DNA from 2 places in the Sphingomonas insulae genome. Region 2 is predicted to be linked to the other one. Evidence: riboswitches for the same ligand, from Rfam matches in the RefSeq annotation. Region 2 holds a riboswitch; the other holds the start of a gene.
The links. Region 2 has a riboswitch for glycine ahead of GTH33_RS00540 (L-serine ammonia-lyase). Riboswitches for the same ligand answer to the same signal wherever they lie in the genome.
Positions count from the first base shown of each region.

Region 1: linked by a shared signal. The riboswitch ahead of gcvT (glycine cleavage system aminomethyltransferase GcvT) and the one ahead of GTH33_RS00540 (L-serine ammonia-lyase) in region 2 are both predicted to bind glycine.

Region 1 is NZ_CP048422.1:3,121,170-3,136,678, forward strand. Features, by position in the region: gene gcvPA (aminomethyl-transferring glycine dehydrogenase subunit GcvPA) at 1-751, opposite strand, end outside; gene gcvH (glycine cleavage system protein GcvH) at 868-1,239, opposite strand; gene gcvT (glycine cleavage system aminomethyltransferase GcvT) at 1,241-2,449, opposite strand; glycine riboswitch at 2,509-2,615, opposite strand; glycine riboswitch at 2,616-2,708, opposite strand; gene GTH33_RS16445 (hypothetical protein) at 3,034-3,669, opposite strand; gene ispH (4-hydroxy-3-methylbut-2-enyl diphosphate reductase) at 3,815-4,786, shown strand; gene thrB (homoserine kinase) at 4,923-5,876, shown strand; gene rnhA (ribonuclease HI) at 5,873-6,334, shown strand; gene GTH33_RS16465 (YegP family protein) at 6,489-6,662, opposite strand; gene GTH33_RS16470 (NAD(P)/FAD-dependent oxidoreductase) at 6,721-7,800, opposite strand; gene GTH33_RS16475 (alpha/beta fold hydrolase) at 7,797-8,729, opposite strand; gene GTH33_RS16480 (A24 family peptidase) at 8,782-9,249, shown strand; gene cpaB (Flp pilus assembly protein CpaB) at 9,329-10,366, shown strand; gene GTH33_RS16490 (type II and III secretion system protein family protein) at 10,368-11,930, shown strand; gene GTH33_RS16495 (CpaD family pilus assembly protein) at 11,945-12,601, shown strand; gene GTH33_RS16500 (CpaE/TadZ family protein) at 12,603-13,874, shown strand; gene GTH33_RS16505 (type II secretion system F family protein) at 13,950-14,924, shown strand; gene GTH33_RS16510 (type II secretion system F family protein) at 14,946-15,509, shown strand, end outside.
Region 2 is NZ_CP048420.1:13,051-28,559, reverse strand. Features, by position in the region: gene GTH33_RS18060 (ribbon-helix-helix domain-containing protein) at 94-351, opposite strand; gene parA (ParA family partition ATPase) at 348-1,010, opposite strand; partial or broken gene GTH33_RS00545 (IS3 family transposase) at 1,299-2,396, opposite strand; glycine riboswitch at 2,522-2,611, shown strand; partial or broken gene GTH33_RS00540 (L-serine ammonia-lyase) at 2,731-4,154, shown strand; gene GTH33_RS18055 (transposase) at 4,396-4,620, opposite strand; partial or broken gene GTH33_RS18050 (transposase) at 4,781-4,933, opposite strand; gene rfbB (dTDP-glucose 4,6-dehydratase) at 5,074-6,141, shown strand; gene GTH33_RS00525 (NUDIX domain-containing protein) at 6,193-6,750, shown strand; gene rfbA (glucose-1-phosphate thymidylyltransferase RfbA) at 6,785-7,771, shown strand; gene GTH33_RS18045 (sugar transferase) at 7,887-9,308, shown strand; one part of gene GTH33_RS00510 (IS3 family transposase) at 9,860-10,112, shown strand; one part of gene GTH33_RS00510 (IS3 family transposase) at 10,112-10,980, shown strand; gene GTH33_RS00505 (WGR domain-containing protein) at 11,021-11,347, shown strand; gene GTH33_RS00500 (phytase) at 11,310-12,329, opposite strand; gene GTH33_RS00495 (TonB-dependent receptor) at 12,326-15,064, opposite strand; gene GTH33_RS00490 (PQQ-dependent sugar dehydrogenase) at 15,419-15,509, shown strand, end outside.

The sequences.
Region 1 (15,509 bases), on a different replicon from region 2:
GGATCGCACCCAGCGCCACCGGTTCGGTGACGACCGCGATCAGCAGCGCCTTGTTTGCGTGGCACGCATCGGCGAGCGGCGTCAGATCGGCGATCCGGCCGAGGATGTCGGGATATTGCACGACGACGCACGACGTATCGCCGTCGATTCTCCCGATCAGCGCATCGATATCGGTCTGCGCGCCCAGCGTCGGGATCGACGTTTCCAGCGCGTCGCCGGTGTATTTCGCCATCGTCTTCGCGACGCTGACGTAATGCGGATGCAGCCCGCCCGACAGGATCGCCTTGCCGCGCCGGGTGATCCGCCGCGCCATGCCGATCGCCTCCCAGCACGCGGTGGAGCCGTCGTACATCGATGCATTCGCCACGTCGGTGCCGAGCAGCCGCGCGACCTGCGTCTGGAATTCGAACAGCATCTGCAGCGTACCCTGCGCGATTTCCGGCTGGTACGGCGTATAGGCGGTCAGGAATTCGCCGCGCTGGATCAGGTGATCGACGCTGGCCGGCACGTGATGGCGGTACGCGCCCGCCCCCAGGAAGAACGGCACCTCGCCCGCGACCACGTTCTTGCGAGCGAGCGCCGTCATATGCCGCTCGACCGCCAGTTCGGACGCGTGATCCGGAAGCCCGCGGACGGGGCCGTCGAGGCGGGCGGATTCCGGCACGTCGACGAACAGGTCGTCGATCGTCGCGGCACCGATGACGTCGAGCATCGCGTCGCGGTCAGGCTGGGTAAGCGGCAGGTAGCGCATTGATTACTCCCTAGACCCCTCTCGATCGCGAGAGCGGCTGGGGGTGGGGAAAATCCCGCCCGCGGGCAGGCCCCACCCCGCCCCTCCCCGAAAACGGAAAGGGGCTTTGCTAAGACTTACAGCTTCGAGACGAACGCCGCGTAAGCCGTCTCGTCCATCAGCGTTTCGAGCTCGCTGGCGTCGCTGAGCGTGATCTTGAAGAACCAGCCCTCGCCCTCGGCATCCGAATTCACGAGGCTCGGATCGTCGCCCAGCGCCGAATTGCCCTCCAGCACGTTGCCCGACACCGGCGAATAGACATCCGATGCCGCCTTGACCGATTCGACCACCGCGGCCTCGTCGCCCTTGTCCAGCTGCTTGCCGTCTTCCGGCACGTCGACGAACACGATGTCGCCGAGCTGGCTCTGCGCATATTCGGAAATGCCAACCGTGCCGACGTCGCCATCGACGTCGACCCATTCATGATCTTCGGTAAAGTAACGGCTCATCTCACTTGCCTCCTGCACGGACGTAGCGGTGGGGAACGAACGGCATCGGGACGACCGCCGCCTCGTGGATCTTGCCGCGCTGGACCAGCCGCACGGGCGTGCCGGCGGCGGCGAGCGCGGCCGGGACATAGGCCATGGCGATCGGCGCGCCGACGCTGGGCGCGAAACCGCCGCTGGTGACGCGGCCGATCACCGCGCCATCCGCATCGACGACGCTCGCGCCCTCGCGCACCGGCTGGCGTCCGGCGACCGACAGGCCGACGCGCTTCACCGCCGGGCCATCCTCGCGCTCGGCGAGAATGCGCTGCGCACCGGCGAAATCGGCCGCCTCGCGGCGACGCTTCGACAGGGCGAAGCCGAGGTCGGCCATCACCGGCGTCGTTTCGGGATCGAGGTCGTGGCCATACAGCGGCAGGCCCGCTTCCAGGCGCAGCGAATCGCGCGCGCCGAGGCCGATCGGCTTCACCTCGGGTTCGGCGCAGATCGCATCTGCGAAATCGGCGGCGGCTTCGGCGGGAATCGAAATCTCGACGCCGTCCTCACCGGTATAGCCCGAACGGCTGATCCACAGCGGATGGCCGTTCCATTCGAACGCCCCCGCGGTCATGAACACCAGAGCGTCGACACCGGGGATCAGGCGAGCGACCGCGGCGACCGCCTTTGGCCCCTGCACCGCGAGCAGCGCCTGATCCTCCATCAGGTTCATCGTGATGTCGTCGGGCAACACGTCGAGCAGGTAGGACAGATCGTCGTATTTGGTCGCGCCGTTGACCACGACATAGTGGCTCGCCTCGCCGAACGGATGCGCGCCCTCTTCCGGCAGCCGGGTCGCCATCAGGTCGTCGAGGATGCCGCCCTCGTCGTTGAGCAGCAGCGAATAGCGAATTTTGGTCGGAGCGAGTCCGGCGATATCGCCAGGCAACACCGCTTCGAGTGCCTTTGCGACACCCGCCGCGTCGATCCCGTCGCCGGTGAAGCCGACCTGCCCCATGTGGCTGACGTCGAACAACCCGGCCGATTCGCGCGTCCACAGATGTTCGGCCATGATGCCGTCATATTGAACGGGCATCTCGTAACCGGCGAACGGCACCATGCGGCCGCCGCGGGCGCGATGCCAGGCGTCGAGCGGCAATTGCAGGATCGCAGGCTCGTCGCCCTCGTTCAGGTCGTCGAGCGGGTCGGGCAGGGTGTCTGGCAGCGTGTCGCTCATCAACCGTCTCCAAAAAAGGCACGCGACCGGGTCGCAGGCACGGCTGCATCCCAATCTTGCGAACCCCCTCTGTCACGGGAACCTGAGAGCTTTGACCCTGCGTCGAGCGACACCGGGCTTACCCCTTCGGTGGCCCCTGTAAGGGGCGCTTTCCAGAGTGTCGATGAGGCTGCGCGCGGTCCGTTGTGCCTGAGAGATTCCGGGGTGGTTGCTCCTTCGGCGGCCTCTTTGTGCAGAGGCTCTCTCCCGCGTGCGCCCATGCCGGTTGCCCGGCATCGACATGCCAAGCTGTGGCGGTGCAGCATGGCTTAGTCAATCGGGAAAGACGCCGATCCTCCCCTCCCGCGCCAATGGGAGTCAGGGGCGGGTCGCGTGTCCGCGATACGCGATACGGACGCCATCGAACGCCCAGCGCCGTATACCCGGACGTCACCAGCCGGCCAGACACCCACCCCATAAGCGTCGTCATCCCCGTGCAGGCGGAGATCCATCACCTTCCGCCCCCGCTTGGGCCGAACCGCTGGCGTGTCCGGATCCCCGCCGCCGCCGGGATGACGAACAGAGCCCTGGCTTACGCCGCGAAACTACCGCTGTACGTTGTACTTCAGCTGATCGTCGGTCAGCTGGAACCCCACCAGCGCTTCAAAGCTGGCGCGCAGCACCGCGCTGCGCACCTCGGGCCGCGACAGCGGATCGGTCGCGGCATCCTCGTCGCCCGCCTTGCGCTTGCGGGTCAGCTGTTCGCGCACGTCGTCGGGCAACGTCGCCGCCGCCCGCGCGATCTGCGCCGAGGCGGAGCCGCTCGCCTGCGCACGGGCCTGGCCGGCGTCGAAATGGATCGCGATCTGGCCCTTGCGCTTCGCCGTCACCGCGGTGCCGCCCCGGACAATCGCGATATAATAGGGCAGCGTCACGTCGCGCGGCCCATCGGTGCGGGTGCGGCGGGCGAGCACGTCGAACGTCACCGCGCTGACGATCTGGTCGCCGGCATCGTTGCATGTCCCGCGCACGTTGGTCATGTTCGCGACGACGTCGATCGCGCCCGCATCACGGCTGGTGACCGGATCGAACAGCGTCAGGTCGCCGGTGTTGGCGGCGACGCCCACCGTCGGGCAGGCCGAGCGTACGGCGGTGATGCCGCCTTCCACGATCTCGCCCTTGCCGGCGCACCCGGAGAGGATCAGGCCGAGGGCGGTGAGGCCGAGAAGCGGAGTTTTCACGGAGACGCGTACCTTTGTCGAACGGGCAGATTGCGTCGCCGGACGGCGCCGGCGGTGCGGCGCGCACCATAGGAACCGCCCGTCGCGGGTGCAAGCAATCGCGTACTTCCGCGCGGTCGCCCAATCGCGTAGGAACGGCCGCATCATGGCCTCTCTTCCCCAGGCGGACGGCGCGAAGCCCGTCCTCGATCTGCTGATCGCAGCACCCCGTGGTTTTTGCGCTGGCGTCGATCGCGCGATCCGCATCGTCGAACTCGCGATCGAGAAGCACGGCGCGCCCGTGTATGTCCGGCACGAAATCGTCCACAACAAGTTCGTCGTCGATACGCTGAAGGCGCAGGGCGCCGTATTCGTCGAGGAGCTCGATCAGGTTCCCGACGGCGCGCCCGTCGTCTTTTCCGCGCATGGCGTGCCGAAATCGGTACCGGCTGCGGCACAGAATCGCGGCCTCGACTATCTCGATGCGACCTGCCCGCTGGTGTCGAAGGTGCACCGCCAGGCCGAAAGGCTGGTCGATGCCGGCCGCCACATCGTCTTCATCGGCCACGCCGGCCATCCGGAGGTCGTCGGGACATTCGGCCAGGTGCCCGAGGGGGCGATGTCGCTGATCGAGACGACCGCAGATGCCGAAGGCTTCACCCCGCCCGACCCGGACAATCTCGCCTTCCTCACCCAGACGACGCTGTCGGTGGACGATACCGCCGCGGTCGTCGCGGTGTTGCAGCGCCGCTTCCCCAACATGCAGCCGCCGCGCGGCGAAGACATCTGCTACGCCACCTCCAACCGCCAGGCCGCGGTGAAGGCGATTGCCGCCGCCTGCGATGCGATGCTGGTGATCGGCGCGCCCAATTCGTCCAACTCGGTGCGGCTGGTCGAGGTGGCGGAGCGCGAGGGCATTCCCGCCCGCCTGATCCAGCGTGCCGCCGATCTCGACTGGTCGTTCCTCGACGGCGTCGGCACGCTCGGCATCACGGCGGGTGCATCGGCCCCCGAATTGCTGGTGCGCGAACTGGTCGACCTGCTCGCCACCCGCTTTGCGGTGACCGAGCGCGAGGAAGAGACGACGCGCGAGACGATCGCCTTCAAGCTGCCGCGCGGACTCGAAGCGGCGGCTTAGGCGAGGCGTCGTCGCCCCGGCCCCGTTCCGGCATCCGTCCGGCGGTAGGCGACACACCCGCCTCCTGCCGATTGTGCGGGCGGAGGGGACCTCGAACACGTCCGGGGTGACGATCATTTGGAAGTGAGGGGAAAGCATGGCCGTCTACACGCAGGTGTCCGCCGAAGCGCTCGCCGGCTTCCTGCGCCGCTATGACGGCGTCGGCGATCTGGTTTCCGCCAAGGGCATCGCCGAGGGGGTGGAGAACAGCAACTATCTGGTCGACACCACCACCGATCGGTTCATCCTGACCCTGTACGAAAAGCGCGTCGATGCGGGCGATTTGCCATTCTTTCTCGACCTCCTCGACCATCTGGCGGCGCGCGGCCTGCCGGTGCCGCCCGCGATCCGGGACCGCGCCGGCATCGCGATCCAGCAGCTGGAAGGGCGCCCCGCCTGCCTGATCCGCTTCCTCAACGGCGTGTCGCTGACCCAGCCGACGCCCGCGCAGGCGGCCACCGCCGGTGCCGCGCTGGGAAACCTGCACACCGCCGTCGCCGGATTCGATGGCGATCGCGCGAACTGCCTGGGCGTCGGCGACTGGCGGCCGCTGCTGGAGCGCTGCGGCACCGATCTCGACCGCATCACCCCCGGCCTGTTCTCCCGTATCGACGCCGCGCTCGCCGCGGTCGAGGCCGCTTGGCCGCACACCCTGCCCGTCAGTGTCATCCACGCCGACCTGTTTCCCGACAATGTGCTGATGCTCGGCGCACGGGTCACAGGGCTCATCGATTTCTACTTCGCCTGCCGGGACGTGCGCGCCTATGACGTCGCGGTGATGCACACGTCCTGGGCCTTCGATCCGCTCGGCGCGCCGCTGGCGGGCGTAGGTCCGGCGTTGCTGGCGGGCTACACCGACGCGTTCGGCCTGTCCGGGGCGGAACGCACCGCGCTGCCGGTGCTGGCGAAGGGGGCGTGCATCCGTTTCCTGCTGACCCGCGCGTGGGACTGGCTCAACACGCCCGCCGATGCGCTGGTGACACGCAAGGATCCCCTTGCCTATCTTCGCCGACTCGACTGGTACGACGCACATCCGGAGGCTTTCGCATGACCGACCCCGCCCCGCAGCTGGTGGAAATCGCCACCGACGGCGCGTGCAAGGGCAATCCCGGCCCCGGCGGCTGGGGCGCCCTGCTGCGCTTCGGCAGCCATGAAAAGGAATTGTCGGGCAGCGAGGTGCTGACGACCAACAACCGGATGGAGCTGACCGCGGCGATCGAGGCGCTGCGCATCCTGACCCGGCCGTGCAAGGTGAAGCTGTCGACCGACAGCAAATATGTGATGGACGGCCTGACCCGCTGGATCCACGGCTGGCGCAAGAACGGCTGGCGCACCGCCGACAAGAAGCCGGTGAAGAACGTCGAATTGTGGCAGGCGCTGTTCGCCGAAACGCAGAAGCACGACATCGAGTGGATCTGGGTCAAGGGCCACGCCGGCAACGCCGACAACGAACGCGTCGACAAGCTGGCGAGCGATGCCGCGGTGATGGCCGGCCGCGCCGCCGCCTGAGCGGGTGGCGGGCCGGATCGGATCGACGATCGATCCGGGCGCGCGGCCCGCTGCATGCATCGTCCCGAACGTGCTGTCGGTCCATGGCTGGCGTCGCCGCGCGAAGCCGATCAGGCGCGGGGAGAATCGCAGACCTCTTGCCCGCGCCCCGGGATCACGCTTCCTCGACCGGCGCCTCGGGTCCGTTCTTCAGGATCGACGCGATGGCGTTGCGGGCCGAAGCACGGCTTTCATAGCCCTCGGTCCACCAGATCAATTCGCTGTTGTGCTTGAACTTGGCGACATATTCGCCGGCCTTGTTCTTTTCGATCACGAACTTGTGCGCCATGTCACGGTCCTCTCGTGCGATTGACGCAGGTTAACATCCTGATCCGGCGATGCAATCGTCAGAAGCGTGCCGGGGCGTAGCGGTCCGCGTCCACCCGTTCCAATCCGTCCGGCAGCGATCGGCCGAGCAACAGGCTCGCGGCCAGCGCGGCGCCGGCGGGGGCGGTCTGGATGCCGAAACCGCCCTGCCCCGCGCACCAGAAGAATGCAGGCACGACGGAATCGAACCCGTAGACCGGCAGCCGGTCGGGCGCGAAGCTGCGCAGGCCTGCCCAGCTGCGCTCGACGGCCGCGACCTGCCAGTCGACGACCTGCTCGAACCGGTCGACCGCCATCGCCACGTCCAGTTCCTCGGGCGCCGCATCGCACGGATCGACCGGTGTCTCGTCATGCGGGCTCAACCACAGCCGCCCGCCCGCTTCGGGCTTGAAATAGAATCGTCCGGAAATGTCGGCGACATGCGGCAGTGCATCGGTGGGCGCGGGATGGGTGCGCAATTGCGCCATCGTCCGCCGGTACGGCTGGATGCCCAACGGCGCCGCGCCGGCGCGGACCGCGACGGGATCGGCCCAGGCACCCGCCGCATCGACCAGCACCGTCGCCCGATAGATCCCGGATGGCGTCGCGATCGTCCACACGCCGTCCGCGCGGTGCGCGGCCTCCAGCCCCGCGCGCGTCGCGATCGTGCCGCCGGCGCGTCGGAACGCCGCCAGATACGATGCGTGCAGCGCCGCGACGTCGATATAGGCGCAGCTCGGCTCATGCACGCCGAGAGTCCATTGCGGGCGCAGGCCGGGCACGAACGCTGCCGGATCGACGTGCGACAGCGGCACGGCCGTCCCCTCGAACGCCGCGAGGAAGGCGTCGATATTCGCCGCATCCTCCGCCCGCCCGATGTGCAGGGATCCCAGCGGATCGAGGAAACCACCGTCCCGCAATGCCGGCCCGGACGCGCTGGTCAGCGGCTGGATATCCGGGCCGCCGTAGGTTTCCGACCAGAACGCCGCCGATCGCCCAGTCGCATGATATCCGGCCTGATCCTCCGCCTCGAGCAGCAGCACCCGCGCGTCCGGCGCGAGCGCCGCGGCAAGGCTGGCGCCGGCGATACCGGCACCGACGATGGCGATGTCGTAGGTCATGCGTGGCGTTCCAGGAACGCATCGATGAGGGCATAGGCGCGCAGCCGCACCGCATCGCCCTCACGCAGGATCTCATGCGCCGATTCGGGGCCGAAGCGCACCAGTTCGGCATGCGGCAATTTGCCCGCGAGCCGCACCGCGGCGGGGCTGTCGACCAGCCCGTCGGCATCGGCGACCAGCATCAGGATCGGCGTCGCCAGCGTCGACAGCCGGGGATCAGCCTGCAACCGCGCACCCGACACGAACGCTTCGAGTACCCACGCCCAGCTCGGCGGTCCGAGCAGCAGCGAAGGGTCGCGCGCATACCAGACCGCCTCGTCGGCGTAGCGATCGTGCGAATGGGTCAGCAGCCGCTCGCGATGCCCCGCGGACTTCGCGTCGCCGCGGACCGTCCATGCCGCGCGGGCCGGATCGCCGAGCCGCGTCATCAGCCGGGCTACGCGCAGCCCGGCCCCGGCTCCGACGGGCGACCGCACGCCCACCATCGGCGCGACCAGCACCGCCGCATCGGGATCGACCCCGCCATCCAGCATCGCACGCAAGGCGAGATGCCCGCCCATCGAATGCGCCAGCAGCATCGCGGGCCCGTCCGCGTCCGCCCGCCATTCGCGCCAGAACGCCGTGAGATCGTCGACCCAGGGATCGAAGCTGGCGGCGTGGCCGACATGCGGGTCATCGCTCAACCGCCCGGACCCACCCTGCCCGCGCCAGTCGAACGCAGTCACCGACCAGCGTTGCGCGTGGAGATGCGCGATCGTTTCGAGGTATTTTTCGATGATGTCGGCGCGCCCGCCCTGAACCAGGATGCGGCCACGCGAATCGGGGTGCGTCCAGTCGAACCGGCGATGCGGCCAGCCATCGGGCGCGACCCAGGCGGACACGCGTGATTCGACCGCCATGTCACGGCGCAGGGCGACGGTATCGGTCATATTCCAACGTGGTTACGTTTTCGCAAGCCATCGCGTCTACCTGTTCCGTCCGATGGGGTGGGACAATCTTTTCATGGTGGCGCTGGTCGTCATCCTTGCCGTGCTGCTGCTGGCGGCGGGGATCGAGGATGCACGCACGCGCGAGATCGCGAATGCCAAGAACATGGCGATCGCGTTGCTGGCACCGGTGTGGTGGTGGGCGAACGGCCTCGGCTGGGGCGATGTCGGAATGCAGCTGCTGGTCGCCGGCATTGTCTTCGCGGTGTTCGTCGCCGCATTCGCCTGCGGATGGATGGGTGGCGGCGATGTCAAGATGATCGCCGCCCTCGCGCTGTGGCTGCCGCTCGGCGGGCTCGTGCAGATGCTGATGCTGATGTCGATCCTGGGCGGTGCGATCACCGTCGCGATGATGCTGGAGCGGCGCTGGCAGCGCCGAATCGGTGCGATCGAGGTCCCGTACGGGGTCGCGATCGCCGCGGCGGCACTGCTCGCGCTGCCCGCGACGCTGTCACCGCAATGATACGAACCGGATTTTAACCACTCCGACCCGATGATTACCGCCGGTTCAATTGCCGGTGTGCTGAAAGGCCCGATGAGACATGGATAGTCGCAAGATCGTTTTGCTGGTGGGCGCGTTGTTCGTCGCCGGCATCACGGCATTCTTTGCCCGCACCCTCATCGCAGGGTCGTCGGCACCGCAAGCCGCCGCGATGGGGCGGCCCGCCGCGCCGCCGCCGGTCACCGGCCCCGAAGTGCTGGTCGCCACCCGCGCCCTGCCGGTCGGCACAATCCTGGATGCCACCGCGCTGAAGTTCCAGCCATGGCCGCAGGAATTGGTCGACGGCGCCTATTACATCAAGGCCGGCACCGATCTCAGCAAGCTGCTCGGCACGGTCGTCCGCAACGCGGTCACCGCCGGCCAGCCGGTCACCAAGGGTGCGCTCGTCTCGCCCGGTGATCGCGGCTTCCTGGCGGCGGCGCTCGGGCCGGGCATGCGCGCGGTCACCGTCAGCGTGTCCAACCAGGCGGCGGTCGCCGGCTTCGTCTTTCCGGGCGATCGCATCGACCTCGTCCTGACGCAGACCGTCACCGGCGGCGGCGATGGCCAGCCGCTGAAGGTGTCCGAGACGATCATGCGCAACGTCCGCGTGCTCGCGACCGATCAGCGTACCGACAATCTGGTCGGCGAGGACGGCAAGAGCCGGGTCAGCACCTTTTCGACAGTGACGCTGGAAGCGACGCCCAAGATGGCCGAGCAGCTCGCGGTCGCCCGCACGCTCGGCGAACTGTCGCTGTCGCTGCGCGCGCTCGCCGACAATTCGACCGAACTGGAAGAGGCGATCGCCAGCGGCGCCGTCTCGATGGCGAACCGCGATCCGAAATCCGAAAAGGCGACGATGCTCCGGGTCGCGACGCAGCCGCAGGTCGGCAGCGCCAGCTTCGCCACCGGCGGCGACGTTTCGCGCTTTCAACGCAGCACCGTGCCGGCCAAGAGCGCCACGCCGGTGCCCAACATGTCGATGCCAGCCACCGCTGGCACCCCCGGAACGGCGGCACCCGCCGTCATCCAGGGGCCGGTCGTGCGCGTCGCGCGCGGCAACAGCGTGACCGTGGTTCCGGTCGGGGGGAAGAATTAAGATGCGCACCAACCTAGCGTCTCTCGGCGTCCTGCCGCTTGCCGCCGCGCTCGCCGCGGCAACGGTCGCCGGCATGGCGAATGCGAGCCCGCCCGCCGGGCGCAGCACCGCGGCCGGCAGCACGTCGGTCGTCCAGATCAACACCGGCCGCGGCCGGCTCATCACGCTGGCGCGGCCGATGAGCGACGTGTTCGTCGCCGACGACGTCATCGCCGATGTCCAGGTCCGCTCGCCGACCCAGCTGTACATCTACGGCAAGAAGACCGGCGAGACGACGATCTCGGCCACCAGCAAGAACGGCGCCGTCGTCTATGCGACCACCGTCCGGGTCGGCCAGAATCTCGACTCGATCGATGCGATGCTCCAGCTCGCGATGCCGGATGCCCAATTGACCGCGACGCCGATGAACGGCCTGGTGCTGCTCACCGGCACCGTCGCCGGTCCGGGCGACGCGGCCGAGGCGGAACGCCTGGTCCAAGCCTATGTCGGCGAAAGCAGCAAGGTGGTATCGCGCCTGCGCACCGCGACGCCGCTGCAGGTCAACCTGCAGGTCCGCATCGCCGAAGTGAACCGCAGCTTTGCCAAGAACGTCGGAGTGAACCTGCAAAGCCGCGACAGCACGGGCGGCTTCAAATTCGGTATCGCGCAGGGGCGCGGTGCCAGCGGGCAATTCCTTCCCGGTGGCGCGTTGTCGACGGGCTTTACCTCGCCCGCGGCCAGCGGCGTTACCCAGGTGGCGAACGGTACGACCCTCGGCCTCGCCGGCAAGCTGCTTGGCCTCGACCTTATCGGTGCGCTGGATCTCGGCGAAACCACCGGTCAGGTGACGACGCTCGCCAATCCCAATCTGACCGCGCTGTCGGGGGAAACCGCGACCTTCCTGGCCGGCGGCGAAATACCGATCCCGCTGTCGCAGGGCCTTGGCGCCGTGTCGGTGGAATACAAGCAATATGGCATCAGCCTGGCCTACACGCCGACCGTACTGGCCGATGGCCGCATCTCGCTGCGCGTTCGGCCGGAAGTGTCGCAGCTCGATTACACCAATGCCGTTTCACTCAACGGCACCCGTGTTCCGGGCATCAGCAGCCGGCGCGCCGAAACCACGCTGGAGCTCGGCTCCGGGCAGAGCATGATGATTGGCGGCCTGCTGCAGAACAGCCACAACAACACGATCCAGAAGACGCCGTTCCTCGGCGATCTGCCGATCCTTGGCGCATTGTTCCGTTCCAACGGCTTTCAGCGCAACGAAACCGAACTCGTCATCATCATCACGCCCTACCTCGTGAAGCCGGTGAACAGTTCGTCGCAGATCGCGCTGCCGCACGATGGCTATCGCGCGCCCGACGATGCCTCGCGCATCCTGCTGGGCGAATTGGGCAGCGGCGGCAACGGTCCCCGCCCGGTGCCGACGATGGTTCCTGGCAATTCGGGGCCACCGCCGGCGTTCGGCGCGGTCGCGGCCGTGCCCGCCCTGCCCCGCCGCGACGTTCCGGTCGCCGCGGCGGATCCCCGTTCCTCTTCGAAGAAGAAGGGTGCAGCTCCCGCGCCCGGCTTCTCCAACTGATGTCTGCGAAGGACATGGCTGCGATGACCAAGCATTCGATCCTCCTCGCCGCGCTTGCCGCCCCGGCGCTGCTGCTCGGCGGCTGCATGGGGACGGAAAACCACGGACTGGAATCCGTCCATCAGCCGGTGGTGGCGCGACAGGATTACGCGCTCGACCTGACGACGACGGCGGGCGGACTGGCCCCGGGTGAAAATCGCCGGCTCGCCGGCTGGATGAACACGATGCACCTGGGCTTCGGCGACCGCGTCGCCGTCGATGCCGGCGCCGACGGCGGCTATGCCACCGGCGCGGCGCGCGACGATGTCGCCCGCGTCGTCGCCAGCTACGGCCTGCTGCTGTCGGACGATGCCCCCGTCACCAACGCGCCGGTGACGGCCGGTACGCTCCGCGTCGTCATCAGCCGCATGCACGCCACCGTGCCCGGATGTCCGGACTGGTCGCGCAACGCGAGCAGCGAGCTTGAGGCCAATACGTCCTCGAACTTCGGGTGCGCCATCAACACCAATTTGGCGGCGATGGTCGCCAATCCGGGCGACCTCGTCCGCGGTGCCGATCCCGACCGGGTGACCGACACGGCGGTCAACACCAAGGCGATCGAGGCCTATCGCAAGAAGCCGGCGACCGGCGCCGGCGCCCTCGAAACGGTCAGCGCCAAGGGAGGCAATTGATATGAATGCCCCATGGAAGCCCGCCGGCCTCGGCACCCGCGAACCCTTCGCAGCCTATGTCTGCGACGACACCACGGTCGAAACCCTGCGTCCGCTCGCGGCCGAACTCGGCTGGTCGGTCGACAAGGTCCACAAGGGCGGCCTGCGCAACGCCGTCCAGTCGCTCTCGGTCTCGGCCAGCCCGCAGATCCTGTTCGTCGACCTCGCCGAATCGGGCGATCCGCTGAACGACATCAACGCCCTTGCCGAGGTGTGCGAACCCGGCACCGTGGTGATCGCCGCCGGCCAGGTCAACGACGTCCGCCTGTACCGCGACCTCATCGCCAGCGGCATCCAGGACTATCTGCTGAAACCGCTGCATCCCGACGCGATGCGCGAGGCGTTCGTCCACGCGCAGACGATGCTCAACGCTCCCAAGCTCGCCGAGGTCAGTGCCGATCGACCGCATTGCGCGATCGCGGTGATCGGCACGCGCGGCGGCGTCGGGGCATCGACCATCGCCACGTCGATCGCGTGGTTGACGAGCGAGAAGGAAAAGCGCTCGACCGCGCTGCTCGATCTGGACGTCCACTTCGGCACCGGTGCGCTGACGCTCGACCTCGAGCCGGGTCGTGGCCTGACCGACGCCATCGAAAATCCCAGCCGTATCGATGGCCTGTTCATCGAACGCGCGATGGTGAAGGCGAGCGAGAACCTCGCCGTGCTGTCCGCCGAAGCGCCGATCAACCAGCCGCTGATGACCGATGGGACCGCCTTCTTCCAGTTGCAGGAGGAAATGCGCGCGGCGTTCGAGGCGACCGTGGTCGATCTGCCGCGGGCGATGCTGGTCCAGTATCCGCACCTCATCAGCGACATCCAGGCCGCGGTGGTGGTGACCGAACTGACGCTCGCCTCGGCCCGCGACACGATCCGCATCCTGTCCTGGCTCAAGACGCATGCGCCGCAGACGCATGTCACCCTGGTCGCCAATCGCGTCCACGCATCGGGCCAGCTGGAAATCAGCCGCAAGGACTTCGAGGGATCGATCGAGCGCAAGCTCGATTTCCTGGTCTCCTTCGATCAGAAGCTGGCGGCGCAGGCGGCCAAGCTCGGCAAGCCGCTCGCCGAGGCGGGCAAGACGTCGAAGACGATCGCGCCGATCGTCGACCTGACCCGCCACGTGCTCAGCGCGGGCGAGGAACTGGTCGCCACCGACAAGGTCGGCAAGCCGGCCAAGGGCAAATCGCTGATCGGCGGCTTTTCATCGCTGATGTCGAAGCGCGCCAAGAAGTGACGTTTACCCTTCCCTGCCACCCCGGCCCGTCGGCCGGTTGCGCAGCCTGACCGACCGGAGGCCGGAAGCACCGCGATGGACCTGTTTTCGCTCCTGATGATGACCATCGGCGCCGTGGTCGCTTTGGCCATGGTGGTCTTCGCCTTTGCCGGACCATCGCCGCAGCGTGCGCAGACCCGGCGGATCGCCGCGCTGCGCGATCGCCATGGCGATGGCGCCACGGTGGCCGAGGCGCAGATGCGCAAGATCACCGCCGGCCGCGTCCAGACCAAGACGGACGTCGCCTTCGGCCGCCTGCTGCCCAACCCGGCGCAGCTCGCCAAGCGGCTGGCGATGACCGGCAAGGACTGGACCGTCGGTAAATACGGCATGGTCAGCGCCGGCCTGATCGTGGTCGTCGCCGCCCTGCTGTGGCTGAAGGGTGCGCCGGTCATGCTCGCGCTGCTGGTCGGCCTCGCGGTCGGTGCCGGCCTGCCGCATTGGCTGGTCGGGTTCTTCATCAAGCGCCGCGTGGCGAAATTCACCGCCAAATTCCCCGACGCGATCGAGTTGCTCGTGCGCGGCCTGCGGTCCGGCCTGCCGGTGACCGAGACGATCAGCGTCATCGGCAACGAGGTCGAAGGACCGGTCGGCGCGGAATTCCGGATGGTGTCCGACAAGATGAAGATCGGCAAGTCCATGGATGCCGCCTTGCAGGATACCGCCGATCGCCTCGGCACCCCCGAATTCCAGTTTTTCGTCATCACCATCGCGATCCAGCGCGAAACCGGCGGCAACCTGGCCGAAACGCTGGCAAACCTGGCCAACGTGCTGCGCCAGCGCGGGCAGATGAAGCTGAAGATCAAGGCGATGTCGTCGGAATCGAAGGCGTCGGCGTATATCGTCGGATCGCTGCCGTTCATCGTCTTCGGCATGATCTACATGATCAACGCCACCTATATGCAGGGGTTCTTCGTCGAACCGCGGCTGATCATCGCCGGCCTCGGCGGCCTGCTGTGGATGGGTATCGGCGTCTTCATCATGGCCAAGATGGTCAGCTTCGAAATCTAACGGAAAGAACTGGTTAGCGACATGCAGGCTTCCGGACCGACGCTGATGGGCATCGACGTATTGTGGGTCGCGACGATCCTGTCGGGCGTCGCCGCGCTCGCGGTGATCGTCGCCATCTATGCCGCGACCACGGTCGGCGATCCGATGACCAAGCGGGTGAAGGCGCTCAACGATCGTCGCGAACAGCTGAAGGCGGGCATCACCGCCTCGACCAAGCGCCGCGCCAAGCTGGTCCAGCGCAACGACACCACCGATCGGATGCGCAGCTTCCTGTCGTCGCTGAAGGTGTTGCAGGACAGCCAGGTCAAGGATGCGCAGGTCAAGCTGATGCGAGCCGGCATCCGGTCGAAGGACTGGGCGGTCGCGGTGATCTTCGGCCGGCTGGCGCTGCCGATCGTGTTCGGCGGGGTCATGCTGTTCGTCGTGTACGGCACCGATTCCTTCGCCGACTGGACACCGCTGAAGCGCTACGGCCTGGTCGCGGTGACCTTCATCCTCGCCTACAAGGCGCCCGACATCTATCTCAAGAACAAGATCACCAAGCGCAGCGACGCGATCCGCAAGGGGCTGCCGGATGCGCTCGAC
Region 2 (15,509 bases):
ATGGAAGGACACTATGTCTTCGATAGATAAATTTACGAGAATGTTTATATTGAATATAATCAGGAAATGCGTTATAATATGCTAGCGCTACTTTTAATCCCCGATCGGACTTTCTCCGTGCTTTCTTAGCACATCGTTAAAAGCTTCGGCCATCAAAGCCTGAAGGCTCCTACTTTGGCGCCTTGCTAGCGTATGCATTGCGAACGACATTTCGGGGCTAAAGAAACCAGCGATTTGTTTCCGGCCTTGGCGGCTCGCCGGTACGGCTGAGGTAGCGGCGAAAGCTGGCTCTACGGTTGGGGCCGACACCAGGCCAGAGCGCAGGTTGGCAAAGCTGGGTTTGCGGCTCATGCAGCGGCTTTCCGGTTAGTTGGTTTGCGGGGCGCAGATAGGCCGACCTGTCGACATGTCCACGTGTAAATTTGACGAATGTCATCGGCAGCCTTACCGCCGGGTTCGTATTCCATAACGGTGCGGCCTTCGCCGCTGGCGTGGCGATAGGCAGCGCGGTCAGGAATCTGAATCGGACAGGGCGGCGTGCCGAATCCCTCCACTAGTTCGCCCGCCTCCTGATAGACACGTGGCGCATTGGGGCTGCCGGCAGTGAAGACAACATAGGCGGGTTTCTTGAGAAGCTGGACGAGCTTCGCGGTGATTTGAATTGCCGAGAGGTCGAAGGCGCTAGGCCGGCACGGGATCAGCACCAAATCGGCGACCTCAACCGCGGCGCGGGCGGCGCTGTCGGCGTGAGGTGGCGTATCGATGACGATCAGCTCGGCACCCTGTGCGCGGGCGGCCTCGACTTTGGCGGCGAGGCGCGGGGGTGGGCTGTCGATCACCTCCGGCGGTGCATCGCTGCGCCATGCTGCCCATTGACTGGCTGTTGCCTGCGGATCGGTATCGATGATGAGCACGACCCGGCCAGCGTCCTGAGCCGCGGCTGCGAGGTGGATGGCGAGAGTCGTTTTTCCCGCTCCCCCCTTCTGACTAATGATCGCGATAACTGGCATGAAACCACCTCTACATGTCGACATGGTGGCGTGGCAAGTCCTCGACATGTCTGCGCAAGCATAATTCCTACCCGACGTGAGGATGTCCGCTGGCGACCGTTTGCTTCTCTCAAGAAGCATGTAATGGCTGGAGCCAGCGCTCCTGTGATTGAGTACCGTTCTTAGGGTTGACCTGAGCCCTTGACGTCCTCCCTCTTTTTTCATCCAAGCTGAGTGAGAGTTTCCGGCGCTTTTGAGCCTCACCCCGTCTTAGGTCCGGTCTTTATGAGAAAACCGGCTCTCTTTTCGTCAGGGCAGGCATGCCTGCCCTGACGAAAAAGCGCGCTCCATCGGGGTCTGGTTGCCGAGGGAGCTATGCGGACGGTGCTCGTTGTAATCGCGCCGCCACGCCTCACATTTTACCCGTGCGTCGTCCAAGCTCAAGAACCAGTATGCGTTGAGGCATTCGGCCCGCACGCGGCCATTGAACGCCTCCGCAAACGCATTGTCGGTCGGTTTGCCGGGGCGGCTGAAGTCCAGCACTACATCATGCTGATAGGCCCATAGATCGAGATCCTTCGAGATGAATTCCGGCCCATTATCCAGACGTATGCGCTTGGGGCGACCGTGTGCCGCGGCAATGCGGTCGAGCGTTTCCACCACGTCAGAGCCACGATAGCTCATCCGTACATCGAGCGCTGGCGACACGCGCGTGAAGTTGTCGACGATCGACAGCACCCGGATCTTGCGCCCGTCGAACAGCTGGTCCGACAGGAAATCCATCGACCAGCACTCGTTGGGCGCCGTCGCCGGCGTCCGGTCATCGCGCAGCTTCGCCTTCACCTTGCGCTTGGGCGTCTTGTTGCGCAGCTGCAGCCCGAGTTCGCGATACAGCCGATGAGTGCGCTTGTGGTTGATCTCCCAGCCCTCCCGCCGGAGCAGAACATGGATGCGTCGATACCCGTAGCGAACACGGGTCGCAGCCAACTCCTTGATCCGCATCTTGAGGCCGGCCTGATCGAGGCGGCGGGACTGATAGCGCTGGGTCGATCGATTGATCGGAAACGCGCCGCAGGCTCGCCGTTCGCTGACCTGGTAGCTCGCCTGCAAATAGCCGACGATCTCCCGGGCTCGACCAGGCCCTACATTTTTCGGCGGATGACATCCTGCAGCATCTCTTTGTCCAGGCTGAGGTTCGCCACCAGCCGCTTCAGCCGGACGTTCTCCTCCTCCAGCACCTTGAGGCGCTTCATCTCCGACGGCATCAGACCCCCGTATTTGCTGCGCCATCGATAGTAGGTCTGGATCGAGATGCCGGCTTTCCGACATACCTCCTCCACGGTCGTTCCATCCTCGGCCTGCTTGAGAATGAACGCGATCTGCCTCGCTGAACCTCGACTTCTTCATTGACGGATTCCCTCGTCCGGCATCTGCCAAACCTAACCGGGAATTTCTCACAAAGAACGGACCAATCCACAGGGCTCAGGTCAAACCCACCCTTGACGCCTACCCCGCCCCCGCCGATACCCGTGTCCATCGACATGGGAGAGACCGGGTTCAGCCCCGGCGCCGAAGGAGCAACCGCCCCGGAAACTCTCAGGCAGAAGGACCATGGCGATGCGAGGATATCTGGAGAGAGGCGCAGGGGCGACCCCACGTCCGCCGACGGGATAGCGATCTCAGGCACAAGCGACAGATGGGGCATGCGCACGGCCGGATATGTCCGGCGATGGGGACATGCATGCACGTCGACACGTCTACACCCCTACCCGCTGCGCTTGACCGCGGGCTGAACCGGCCGATCAGTGTCACCGAGCTGTTCACGATTGGCATTGGCCCGTCGAGTTCGCACACCGTCGGGCCGATGCGCGCGGCGTTCGACTTCGCACAGCGGGCCGTGGGATACAGCGGAGAAGGGGTAGAAGCGCCGGTACGCGTCACCTGCGATCTGTACGGCAGCCTCGCGTTGACCGGCCATGGCCATGCGACCGATACCGCCACCATCCTAGGCCTTGCCGGCTGGGAGCCCGAGCGGCTGAATCCCGATGCGGCACCGCGCATCCTCGCTGATATCGCCGTGCAGAGCTGCCTGCCGCTCGCTGGCACTCACCCGGTTGATTTCGCGGCCACCGATATCGTCTTCCACTCTCGCGAATTCCTGCCCGAACATCCCAACGGCATGACGTTCACCGCGCGCCTCGCCGATGGCGGAACCTACGCCGAGACCTATTTCTCAATCGGCGGGGGTGCGATCCTGCGCAAGGGCGCGCCGGAGTCGGCGAGCAACATCGCGGTGCGCCATCCGTTCAGTTCGGGCGCCGAATTGCTCGTGCTGGGCGACGAGACGGGCCTGTCGATTGCCGACATCGTCCGCGCGAACGAGACCGCGTGGCGCGAGGTTTCCGAAACCGACGCCTTCCTCGACGATGTCCGCACCGCAATGCACGCCTGCATCGACCGCGGCATGGCGCAGGACGGCATCCTGCCCGGCGGCCTGAAGGTCAGGCGCCGAGCGCGCGCGATCGAACAGGGGCTGACCGGCGATACGCCTGGCAGCAATCCCGCAGAAGTGTTCGAATGGGTCAGCCTTTGGGCGCTCGCGGTGAACGAGGAGAATGCGGCGGGCGGCCGCGTCGTCACCGCGCCGACTAACGGTGCCGCGGGCGTGCTGCCCGCCGTGCTGCGCTTCTACGAAACGCTGATCGCGCGTGACGAGGCCACGCGGCGGGAAGGCGCACGCACGTTCCTGCTGACCGCCGCGGCGATCGGCATGTTGTACAAGAAGCGCGCGTCGATCTCGGCGGCCGAGATGGGCTGTCAGGGCGAGGTCGGCGTCGCCTGCTCGATGGCGGCGGGCGCTCTCGCAGCGGTGTTGGGCGGGAGCAACGGCCAGATCGAGAATGCCGCGGAGATCGGCATGGAACATAACCTTGGCCTCACCTGCGACCCAATCGGCGGGTTGGTGCAAATCCCCTGCATCGAGCGCAACACGATGGGCGCGGTGAAGGCCATCAACGCTGCCTATCTAGCTCTGCGCGGCGACGGCAGCCATGTCGTCAGCCTAGACGCGGTGATCGAGACGATGCGCCAGACCGGCGAGGACATGCGCTCGCAATATAAGGAGACGAGCCTGGGGGGCTGGCCGTCAACGTTGTGGAATGTTGACGTATCTACATGACGACATTGAGCTAGGTCACGTGGACCAAGGGTAGCCAGAGCAAGGCTGAGGCAAGACTGATGAAGCCGATATAGGAGTTGGCCGTTTTGTCGTAGCGGGTCGCGACGCGTCGCCAGTTCCTCAGCTTGTTGAAGAAGTGCTCGATGCGGTTGCGCCAGCGATACTTCACACGGTCGCGCGGCGCGGGATGGCGGCGGTTAACTCTAGCGGGGATCACCGCCTTAGATCTCAGCCAGACAGCTCCTCCCGGATCGCATCGGCGTCATAGCCCTTGTCAGCGCGCACGACGTTGATCCAGTCGCCAATCATGCGCATCAGCGGGGGGAAGCCTTTGACATCATGCGCCTGTCCGGGTGTCAGCACGAGGGCAAGCGGTCCCTGAGCGTCGCACCTGGCGTGGAGCTTGGTTGTGAACCCGCCGCGCGAACGGCCGGGCGCCTCCGCGTGCCCAATTCCTTTTTATCCCCGCCGCGCAGTGGTGCGCCCACACGACCGTGCTGTCGATCATGTCGGCGCTGCCGTCCCGCGCGACTACCTCGGCCAGCGTCTCAAGCAGCGCGTCGAACACGCCGGTCGTCGTCCACCGCCGATAACGGCGGAACACGCTGTTCCACTTGCCATACTCATCTGGCAGCCGCCGCCATTGCGCCCCTGTCCGGGCGATCCACATCATGCCTTCGGAGTAGCGGCGGTTGTCCCACGCCGGGCGGCAGCCCCTACCGCGCTCGGCCGGCAGCAACGCATCGACGATCCCCCCACTCCGCATCCGACAACCCGATCCGCTCACCCAAGGCCGCCTCCAAATGGCAGCGTTGAATTAACCGCAGTTCACGACGTCAACCTTTGTCCAAGCAACCTAGTGTAGCTGCAGCGATGGATTAACTTTCAGACACTAGAATCGGGCTCATGCGCATCTTCGTTACCGGCGGAGCCGGCTTCATCGGCTCGGCGCTCGTTCGCCACCTGATCCGTAACACCGGGTACGAAGTGCTGGTCTATGACGCACTGACCTACGCCGGTACGCTCAATGCGCTCGCACCGGTCGCCGACAATCTGCGCTGCCGCCTCGTCCACGGCGACATTCGCGATGGTACCGCGGTTTTGGCCGCGCTCCGGGATTTTCGGCCCGACATCGTCACGCACCTTGCCGCGGAGAGCCATGTCGATCGCTCGATCGACGGACCGGGCGCCTTCATCGACACCAATGTCGTCGGCACCTTCACAATGCTGTCGGCGGCCCGCGCCTATTGGCTGGATCTCGCACCCGCCGATCGCGCTACATTCCGCTTCCACCATGTCTCGACAGACGAGGTGTTCGGAAGCCTAGGCCCGACTGGCCTGTTTACCGAGAACACGCCCTACGATCCGCGGTCACCCTATTCGGCGAGTAAGGCGGCGTCAGATCATCTGGTCAGCGCCTGGGGGCATACCTATGACCTGCCGGTGCTCATTACCAATTGCTCGAACAATTATGGACCGTATCACTTTCCCGAAAAGATGATCCCGCTGATGATCGTCAAGGCACTCGCCGGCGAAACCTTGCCGGTATACGGCCGCGGCGAGAACGTACGCGACTGGCTGTTCGTAGACGATCATGTCCGCGCACTGCAGGCCGTGTTCGAACGGGGCAAGCCCGGGCGACGCTACAACATCGGCGGCAATGCCGAACGCCGCAACATTGACGTCGTGGAAACGCTCTGTGCAACGCTCGATCGATTGCGTCCACGCCAGGACGGCCGCTCCTATGTAACGCAGATCGGCTTCGTCGCCGACCGTCCCGGCCATGACCTGCGTTATGCGATCGACGCTACGCGCATTCGAGACGAACTTGGCTGGACTCCGCGGGAAAGCTTTGAGACCGGGTTGGAGATGACGGTGTGTTGGTATCTGGGCAACGAAGCCTGGTGGCGCCCTATTGTTGCTGCACAGGCGGCGGACATACGGCGGGGACTCAATAACGCCATGGCTGCCTGAAGCAGCGCTTTACAATTGCGAGGGCACCGTCCCCCGCCTAGCCGGTGCGGCATGACCGATACCGTCCTCACCAGCCGCCCCCTATACCGAGGCTGGCTCAGCCTCATCATGCTGCGCCTGCGCCTCAGTGGAACCGAATGCGAGCGGGCAATCGTCGAGCATGTCTCGGGCGCAACAGTCCTCGCCTATGATCCTGACCGCCGTGTCGCCATGACAGTACGCCAGACGCGCGATGCGGTATTGTATCTGGGCGAGGCGCCTTTCCCCGAGGCGATCGCCGGCGCGACCGAGCGCGAAGCCCCGGCTGACACCGCTTATCGTGAAGCATACGAGGAAACCGGCCTGCGACTGCGTCAGCTTGAACCTGTTGCCCAGGTTTGGATGACTCCTTCATCCACCACCGAGCGGGTCCACCTATTCCTTGCTGAATATACTACCAATGATCGCACTGGCTTGGGCGGTGGAATGGCCGAGGAACTTGAGACGATCGACGCGCGCGAAGAGAAATTGGCGACTCTCTGGGCGGATGTGACAAGTGGCCGGATGACCGATGCCAAGCTATTTATGCTACTCCAGGCTCTACGGCTCCGCCGGCCGGATTTATTCTAACCATTTTTTATCGCTGACTGCTATATCCGAGCTCATGAAGGGCATCATCCTCGCCGGCGGCACAGGTACGCGGCTCCATCCGGCGACGCTTGTCGTCAACAAGCAGTTGCTGCCCGTCTACGATAAACCGATGATCTACTATCCGCTGTCGGTGTTGATGCTCGCCGGCATCCGCGAAATTCTCATCATCTCGAGCCCCGAATATCTGCCGCATTATCGTACGCTGTTTAATGATGGATCGGCGCTGGGCCTGAGCATCGCCTATGCGGAACAGCCGCGTCCCGAGGGCCTGCCACAGGCGTTCACCATCGGTCGCGACTGGATCGCGGGCGAGCCAGTGGCGCTGGTACTTGGCGACAACATCTTTTTTGGCAACGGCCTGGTGCCGATGCTGCGCCGCGCTGTCGACCGGGTCGAAGGCGGCGGGGGTGGGGCCACCATCTTCTCCTACCGCGTAGAAAACCCCGAACGCTATGGCGTGATCGAATTAGACGCTAAGAACCGAGCCGTATCGATCGAGGAAAAACCTGAACGACCGCGATCCAGTCACGCGATCACCGGGCTGTACGTCTTTGATCGGCAGGTGTGCGATCTGGCTGCTGGATTGACCCCCTCGGAAAGAGGCGAACTCGAAATCACTGACCTTGTCCGCCGCTATCTAAACGCGGACGCACTATACGTCGAGCCGATGGGTCGCGGCTTTGCCTGGCTCGATACCGGTACCCACGACAGCCTGCTCCAAGCGGCCGAGTTCGTTCGCACCATACAGCATCGTCAGGGCATCCAGATCGCCTGCTTGGAAGAGATCGCTTACCTACAGGGGTTCATATCGCGCGAAGCTGCGGAGGAACGGGGCCGGGCGCTGGTCAAGACGGCTTATGGCCGCGCTATTCTGGCCGCAATCGAGGAAGCGCCGACACCCTTGCCGTTTGCGGAACGAAGAGCGGGGGACCGTCGCCGCGAAGAATGCTTTACAAAACTCGGCAATCGATCTAATCCTGACAATACCCCCATACTGTGATGAGTAGCCATTTTGTGTCCGACGAGTGCGGCCACATTGAGATTATCCATCGAAACGGTTATTAGCGGTTGCCCGTAAACCGCTGGGCGCCAAACAGATAAGGTGTGCGTGGGCAATGTTGGATAATGTCGATCCGCCAGTTGCACAGGATCGCGCCCTGCATCAGGTTTCGGACCGGGCCTCCGACATCAAGACCCATTGGCGGCCTCGTAGCGCACTGCTCCAGTTCCGCGCCGTCCTGTACCTGCTCAGTACCGATCTGGCCGCGATCTTCGGTGGCTTCCTGTGCACGGCGATCCTGCGGCAGTCGATGGTCATCGACACAGGTTGGCTGGTGTTCGCGCTCGTGCTGCTGCCGGTCTATGCGCTGTTCGCGTCCAACATCGATGCCTATGACGCGGTCAATTTCCAGGACCCGTTCCGCGCGATCCGGCGCGGGCTGCAGGCGCTCGCGCTGGCGATCGGCAGCGTCATTCTAGTCGTCTTCTACCTCAAGTCGAGCACGGCATTCCCGCGGCTGACGATCGCGCTCGGTTCAACGCTCGCGGCGCTGTTTCTCGTCGTTGCCCGCTACGGCTTCGTCCGCCACCTCAACTGGGTCGTCGGCGGCAATCCGTTTAGCTCGATCCTGCTATGCGATCGGGGTGCTCCGATTCCGCCGGGCAAATTCTCGATGATCATGGCGGCGGAATCCTATTTCGATCCGGACGAGCATGATCCGCACATGTACGATCGCCTCGCGACGCTGATCGCCAGCGCCGATCGCGTGGTAGTGACCTGCGCGCCCGAACATCGCATGGCATGGGCCAAGGCGCTGCGTGGTGCCAACGTGCAGAGCGAGATCGTCGTCCCCGAACTTGCCGCGCTCGCGCCGCTCGGCCTCGGACCCAATCGCGACGTCCCCTCGATCATCGTCGCGGCGGGGCCGCTCAGCCTGACCGACCGGATCGTCAAGCGCCTGTTCGACATCGCTGTGGCGTCCACGGCGCTGCTGTGCCTGCTACCCTTGCTGATCATCACCGCGATCGCAGTGCGACTGAACAGTGCAGGCCCCATCCTGTTCAAACAGGTGCGCATCGGCCGCGGCAACCAGATGTTCAGTATGTTCAAGTTCCGCTCGATGTACGTCCAGCAGCTGGACGGGGCGGGGCATCGTTCGGCCTCACGCAATGACGATCGGATCACCGGTGTCGGGCGGATCATCCGCAAGACCAGCCTTGATGAGCTGCCGCAGCTCGTCAATGTGCTGAAGGGCGACATGAGCATCGTCGGCCCACGCCCGCACGCACTGGGATCGCGCGCGGCGGACAAGTTGTTCTGGGAAGTCGATCAGCGCTACTGGGATCGCCACGCCACCAAGCCGGGGCTCACCGGCCTGGCCCAGGTGCGCGGCTTTCGCGGCGCGACGCTGATCGAGGACGACCTGAAGAACCGGTTGCAAGCCGATCTGGAATATCTCGAGAATTGGTCGATCTGGCGCGATCTGAAGATCATTTTCCTGACCGTTCGCGTGATCCTGCACCGCAACGCATTCTGAGCGGAAGTCGCCGACGGGATACCGCAGACAGCGCCACGGCGCGGATCAGCCGCCATGGCCAGATATCGGCTGAGTGGTTCGTCCAGACCGACGTTTCGAAAATGCATGTGGCAGTTTTATGAATCACCCCTATGTTACTCCTGTCACCATCACCAATGATGGGACCGGTTAGGAGTTGGGATGGTTGGACTCGTCCTTGGCTATGTAGCTGGCTCGCTTGCATTCGGGCTGAGCCTAGGCGCCGCGGCGCATACGCTGAAGGCGCGTATCCGCTACTGACGGTTCACCCGGATGCGCTGGCTGTTGATAGCCGTGGCCGTAATCTGGGGCAGCTCAATTGCGGTTCTTGCTCTGGCCATGGCCGGTCGGTTGGTCAGCAAACGCGTCCGGCGCATGATTGATGGCGATTAAGCGGCCGGTCTATCCCGTGATTCAGCGGCTCGATTGCCCAGATGCCGACGATTCAGAAAACTCGCCAGACACGATGCGCGCTGACCTGCTCCCCGAAAATCATGCCATTGCTAAGTTAGCTCGTCAGATGGAGACGAGCGATGCGTCGAGGCCGTTTTACCGAGGATCAGATCATAGGCGTGCTGCGTGAGCACGAGGCTGGCGTGAAGACCACCGAGCTGTGCCGGAAGCACGGCATCAGCGATGCGACGTTCTACAACTGGAAGTCGAAGTACGGCGGGATGACCGTGTCGGAAGCGGCGCGGTTGCGGACGCTGGAGGACGAGAACCGGCGGCTGAAGAAGCTGCTGGCGGAGTCGATGCTGGACGTGTCGGCGCTGAAGGATCTGCTGGGAAAAAACTGACCCGGTCTGTGGATCGCTACGCTGCGGTGGAGAAGCTGATGACCGACCACGGCTTCTCCGAGCGTCGCGCCTGCAGACTGATCGGGGTCAACCGGTCGGCATGGCAATATGAGCCGCTTCGCGGAAAGGACGATGCTGTCCGCGAGCGGATGCGCGAGATCGCGAACGAACGTCGCCGGTTCGGCTATCGCCGGCTGGCGATCCTGCTCAGGTGTGAAGGCAAGGGCATGAACCTGAAGAAGGTGTACCGGCTGTATCGCGAGGAGCGGCTGACGGTGCGCAAGCGTGGCGGCCGGAAACGGGCGTTGGGCACGCGGGCGCCGATGGCGATCCCGCAGGGCCCCAACCAGCGCTGGTCGCTCGACTTCGTGTCGGATGCATTGGCCTGCGGCCGGCGGTTCCGCGTCCTCAACGTCATCGACGATTACAGCCGGGAGTGCCTGGCGTGTATCGTCGATACCTCGTTGTCGGGTCGGCGTGTCGTCCGTGAGCTCGCCGCCATCGCCGAGCGTCGGGGGCTGCCGTGCATGGTGGTCAGCGACAACGGAACCGAACTGACCAGTCATGCCGTTCTGGCTTGGTGCCAAGACACCGGGGTAGAATGGCATTACATCGCTCCGGGCAAGCCGCAGCAGAACGGCTTCGTGGAATCGTTCAATGGTCGCTTGCGCGATGAGTGCCTGAACGAGCACCTGTTCGCCTCGCTGGCTGCGGCGAGACGGATCATCGAGGCATGGCGGACGGACTACAACACCGTGCGTCCGCACAGCAGCCTCGGCGGTATGGCGCCCGCCGAGTTCACGAACCGCCCCCGCCAGGGGCATGAGAACACCGAAGCTAACTTATCAGCGGCCTAAAAACGGGGAGCAGGTCAGCGCCCCAGCCTAGAATCAGGCAATGGATACGCTGCCGTTCACGCCTGTCGATCTCATCGCAATCGACGCCGCCCGCAACATCCGCCGGCGCTGGCATATCGCCGCGTATCGCGATCTATTCGGACGGGTGATGATCGAAACCGGCTGGGGCCGGATCGGCTGGCAGGGGCATACCCTAGTCCGCAGTTTCGTCGATGAGGGAGGGGCGCTGCGCTACGTGCGGGTACTGCTCGCCCGACGAAGGCGTGCGACGCGCCGGATCGGAACGGCCTATCAACCCATCGTTTCGACGTGTCGAAGTGTCGACACTTTTACAAGACGAGCGCTTTCAACACCTTTGCCCAGCTGACATATTTGAAGTTCTGCGTTTCGGGCGCGTTGTCGCCGTCCTGCGCGACGAACAGTCCCTTGGGGTAATCCGGGCCGAAGTCGCCTAAAGCCAGTTCGATGCCATCGGTATCGCTGGTGCCATCGATGCTGCCCCCGCCGATGCGGAAGCGGCCGGCGTAGGTGGCGTTCGGCAGACGGTAGAGCGTATAGGCATTGTCGCCCTGGCTCGAGGCGACGAGATAGCCACCGGTGCGGCCAGCCGGGGCGAGCGCGAGGCCTTCGGCGTCGGCGACCAAGGTCTTTCCGTCGACCTGCGCGATCGGGGTGGCAGTGACCGGCGCGGCGGGGTCCGCGGCGAAGCGCCACAGGCCGATGTCCTCTTCGGCGACGTAGAGCAGCCCCGTGCGATCGTCGACGACGCAGCCTTCGGCCTGGGTGGCGAGCTTCATACTGCGCACCGTGGTGACGCGCGGGGCGGGGCCGCTTGTATCGATCGCGACCTGGTCGATGCGGCCGTCCTTCAGCACGACGAAGCCGAACAGCGCCTTATCCCTCGCCCGCGTCCACAGGCACATGCCATAGGCTTCGCCGGGACCGACCGGATAGCGCCCCATCGCGATAAGTCGACCTGTCGACGTGTCGAGCGTGAACAGCGCGACATGCGCCTGGGCCACGTCCGCACGATCGCTTGCTGCCACCATCACCCGGCCGCCAATATCGCGCAGGTCAACGTTGTTGAGCCGCGCGGCCGGCGTAAAGGACACGCGCTTGCCCTTCAGGTCGTATACGTGGATCCCCGCCTTCTTGTCGGTGCCGATGACGAGGCTTTGCGCCGGGTCACGCGGGTTGCGCCAGATCGCGGGGTCGTCCGCGGCATCCGCGGCGGTATCGACCGGATCGGTCTCCGCGCTCGCCGCGACGGTGGGTGCGTCCGCCAGCGGCGCCGCGACCGGCACCGTGGCGCATCCGGCGAGCAGCAGGAAGGGGAGGGCGCGCCTCACAGCTTCACCCGCACACCGCCGAACAGCGTGTAGCCGAACTTCTCATATTCGTAGACGCGGTAGCGCTCACCAAAATAGCGGACGCCGGCGGTGTTGGTGAGGTTCTTGCCCTCGGCGAACAGGTTGATGCCCTTCATCAGCTGCACACTGCCGGTGACGTCGAGCTGGCCGCGCCCCTCCCAATACAGATCGAGCGCGGGGTTGTCGGCGTTGATCTCGTCGAGGTAATCGCTGCGCTTGGTATAGGCGACGCGCAGGTTCACCGGCCCGCGTTCGTAGAAGACGCTGGCGTTCCACATGTGCTTCGACTGGCCGGGCAGCGCGAAGCGACTGCGCCCGGCGTAGGCGGCGTCGAACTGGGCATCGCCGCGGGTGTAGGTGTAGTTTGCGAACACGCCGAAGCCGCCGAGCAGACCGGGCAGGAATGACAGTTGCTGCTGCCAGTTGACCTCGACCCCGTACAGCTTGCCCTGGCGCGCGTTGACCGGGCGGCTGAAGATCGCCGGCAGGCCCTGGTACACGCCGGTGCTGTTCACCGTGTAGCGGTAATCGGTCAGGTCCTTGTAGAAGCCGTTGACCGAAATCACGCCGAGCGGCCGGATGTAATATTCGAGGCCCGCGTCGACGTTGTTCGACAGCGTCGGATCGAGCCCCGGCGCGCCGAATTCGACGCGTACGGTATTGCCCTCGGTCGTCTCGAGCACGCGCGGGGCGAGCTGCGGGAAGTTCGGGCGGTTGATCGCCCGGCTCAGCGCCGCGCGCAGGATCACATTGGGGGTGAACGCCTGGCGTAGCGTCAGGTTGGGGAAGAAGTCGACATAGCCGCTCTTGCCCGAGGCCATGCTGACCACGCCGGTGCGCGACACGACCGGCGCCTGGCTTTTGAAGTTGGTCGTCTCGACGCGCAGGCCGGCGATCAGCGTGGTGCCGTCCTTCATGTATTTCGCCATGCCGAACATGCCGAGGATCTGCTCCTCGGCGGTGTAGTCGGCGGTCAGTGACTGCGGCAGGCGGCGTTCCGATGCCGCCTTGGTCGCGTCGAAATAGGCATCGGCGAGCCCGGTATCGATGCGATTGCCGAGGTTATAGTCGAAGTTGCGCGACTCCTCGTCCGACAGGAAGCCGGCGAGCGTCTGGCTGGGCGCGGCGGACGCACGCCGGTCGCGGAACCGCTCCTCGTCGGCGCTGATGTGGCGTTCGCGATACTTGCCGCCGCTCGACAGCGTGATCGTCTCGTTCGCCGGCAGGTCCATGCGGATGGCGGCGGTCAGTTCGTCGTTCTTCGTCGTGTTCGACCGATAGGTGTTCTCGCGGAACGCATAGGTGCCGGTCTGGAGGTGTTCGTTGGTGGTGAACAGCGAATAGGTCGGCAGGTTCGCATTGGCGAAATTGTAGGAGAGCGTCGGCCGCAGCGACGAGCGGAACAGCAGTTCGTCGCGGCGCGGATAGGTCTGCGAACTTTCGCTATAGGCGACGTCGCCGCGGATCGTGCCTTCGCCCAGTCGCTGTTCGAAACCGACGGTCGCGGTCCAGATCTCGTTGATCTGCTTCCTGTGGCGCACCTGCTTTTCGATACGCGTGTTGGTGTAGGTCGCGGCGCGATCGGTCGATCCCGATTGCAACGTCCCCTCGCTCCACAGGATGCCGATCCGGTCGCGGAATTCGTCGTCCTCAAACCGGGCATAGGTGCCGCGCACCCAGACCCGCGTCGCATCGGACGGGCGCCATTCGAACGCGCCGGTGCCGGCCATCCGCGTGCGCTTGGTGTCGTAATCCTTGAACAGGGTTTCGGTGACGCGCAGCCCGGCGGGTGTCGCGCTCCACGTATTCTCGACATTGTCGGGGCGGCGATGGGTACGCGAATAGCTGCCCGACAGCAGCAGGCCGAACTGGCGATCGGCACCGAAGGTATCGCTGATCGCACCCGAGCCGCGATAATCGCTACCCTTGCCGAACTGGTTGTAGCTGGCGCCCGCCATGCCGGTCAGCGCGAAGCCCTTGCGATCGAACGGCGAGCGCGTCGTGATGTTGACCGCGCCGGCGATCGAATCCGCATCCTGATAGGGCAGCAGCGACTTGGTCACTTCCAGATTGGCGACGATGTCCGACGGCAGCGTGTCGAGGTCCACGGCCCGCGTGGTGGGGTCGACCGAGGGAATCTGGATACCGTCGACCGAGATCGCGCTAAATTCCGATGGTGCGCCCCGCACGTTGATGTAGCGGCCTTCGCCCTGGTCGCGCTCGATGCCGACGCCCGGCGCGCGCTGCAGCGCCTCGGCGATGTTGGGATCGGGGAAACGGCCGATCGCGTCCGCCGAGATGACGGTGATCGTATTGTCCGCCGAACGCTGCTGGTTGAGCGCGCGTGCGGTGTTGTCGAGCAGCGAGGCGCCGGTGACGACGATGTCCGTCCCCGAACCATCGGCATTCTCGCCCGCGGCCGGCAGCGTGAACGACACGTCGCGGCCACGCTCGGCCGCGGCGATGGTCCGCGTCGCCCGTGGCCGGCCGAGATAATCGATCAGTAGCACGACATCGCCGGTCGCATCGGGCGCGGCGATGGTGAACTCACCCTGCAGGTTGGTGGTCGTTTCCAGTCCGGTCGCCTCGACGACGATGCGCGCGCCCGGCAGCGCGACGCCGGTCGCATCGTAGACGCGCCCCGATACGGTCGGCCCCGGTGCCGCCGCCCCGGCGGGGAGGGGGCGTCGGTCACCGGACGGGGCGCGGCGCATGCCGGCACACTCGAGACGGCGAGTGCGATGAGCGAAGCCCCCGCAAAGCCGCGGATGGCGAAACGATGGACGTGCATGATGCTCCCCCTGAGCCGTGTAGCGCCGATGCTCTCCGCACCGGTCGTTCGTCGCTGCCCTGGCGGGGGTTTGTTACGCCAGGGTGCGATTACGGTGACGAAACGGTGACAGCGATCCGCGACCGCGGGGCGGTCGTCACGGACGGCAGGACGCCGGCAGCTGCATTCGCGGCCTGGATGGTTGACGCCGCAGTCACCCTCTTCGCCGCGCATCCTCTCACGCTACCGGACGTTGGTCGATCGTCCCGTGCGCGTATGCGTGGGCGAGGAGCGTCTCATGATGCGGACAAAGCCGGTTCTTCCGATCGCCCTGGCGATGATCCTGGTCGCGTGCGGCGACGATGGCGGCGACGGATCGCCGACCCCGA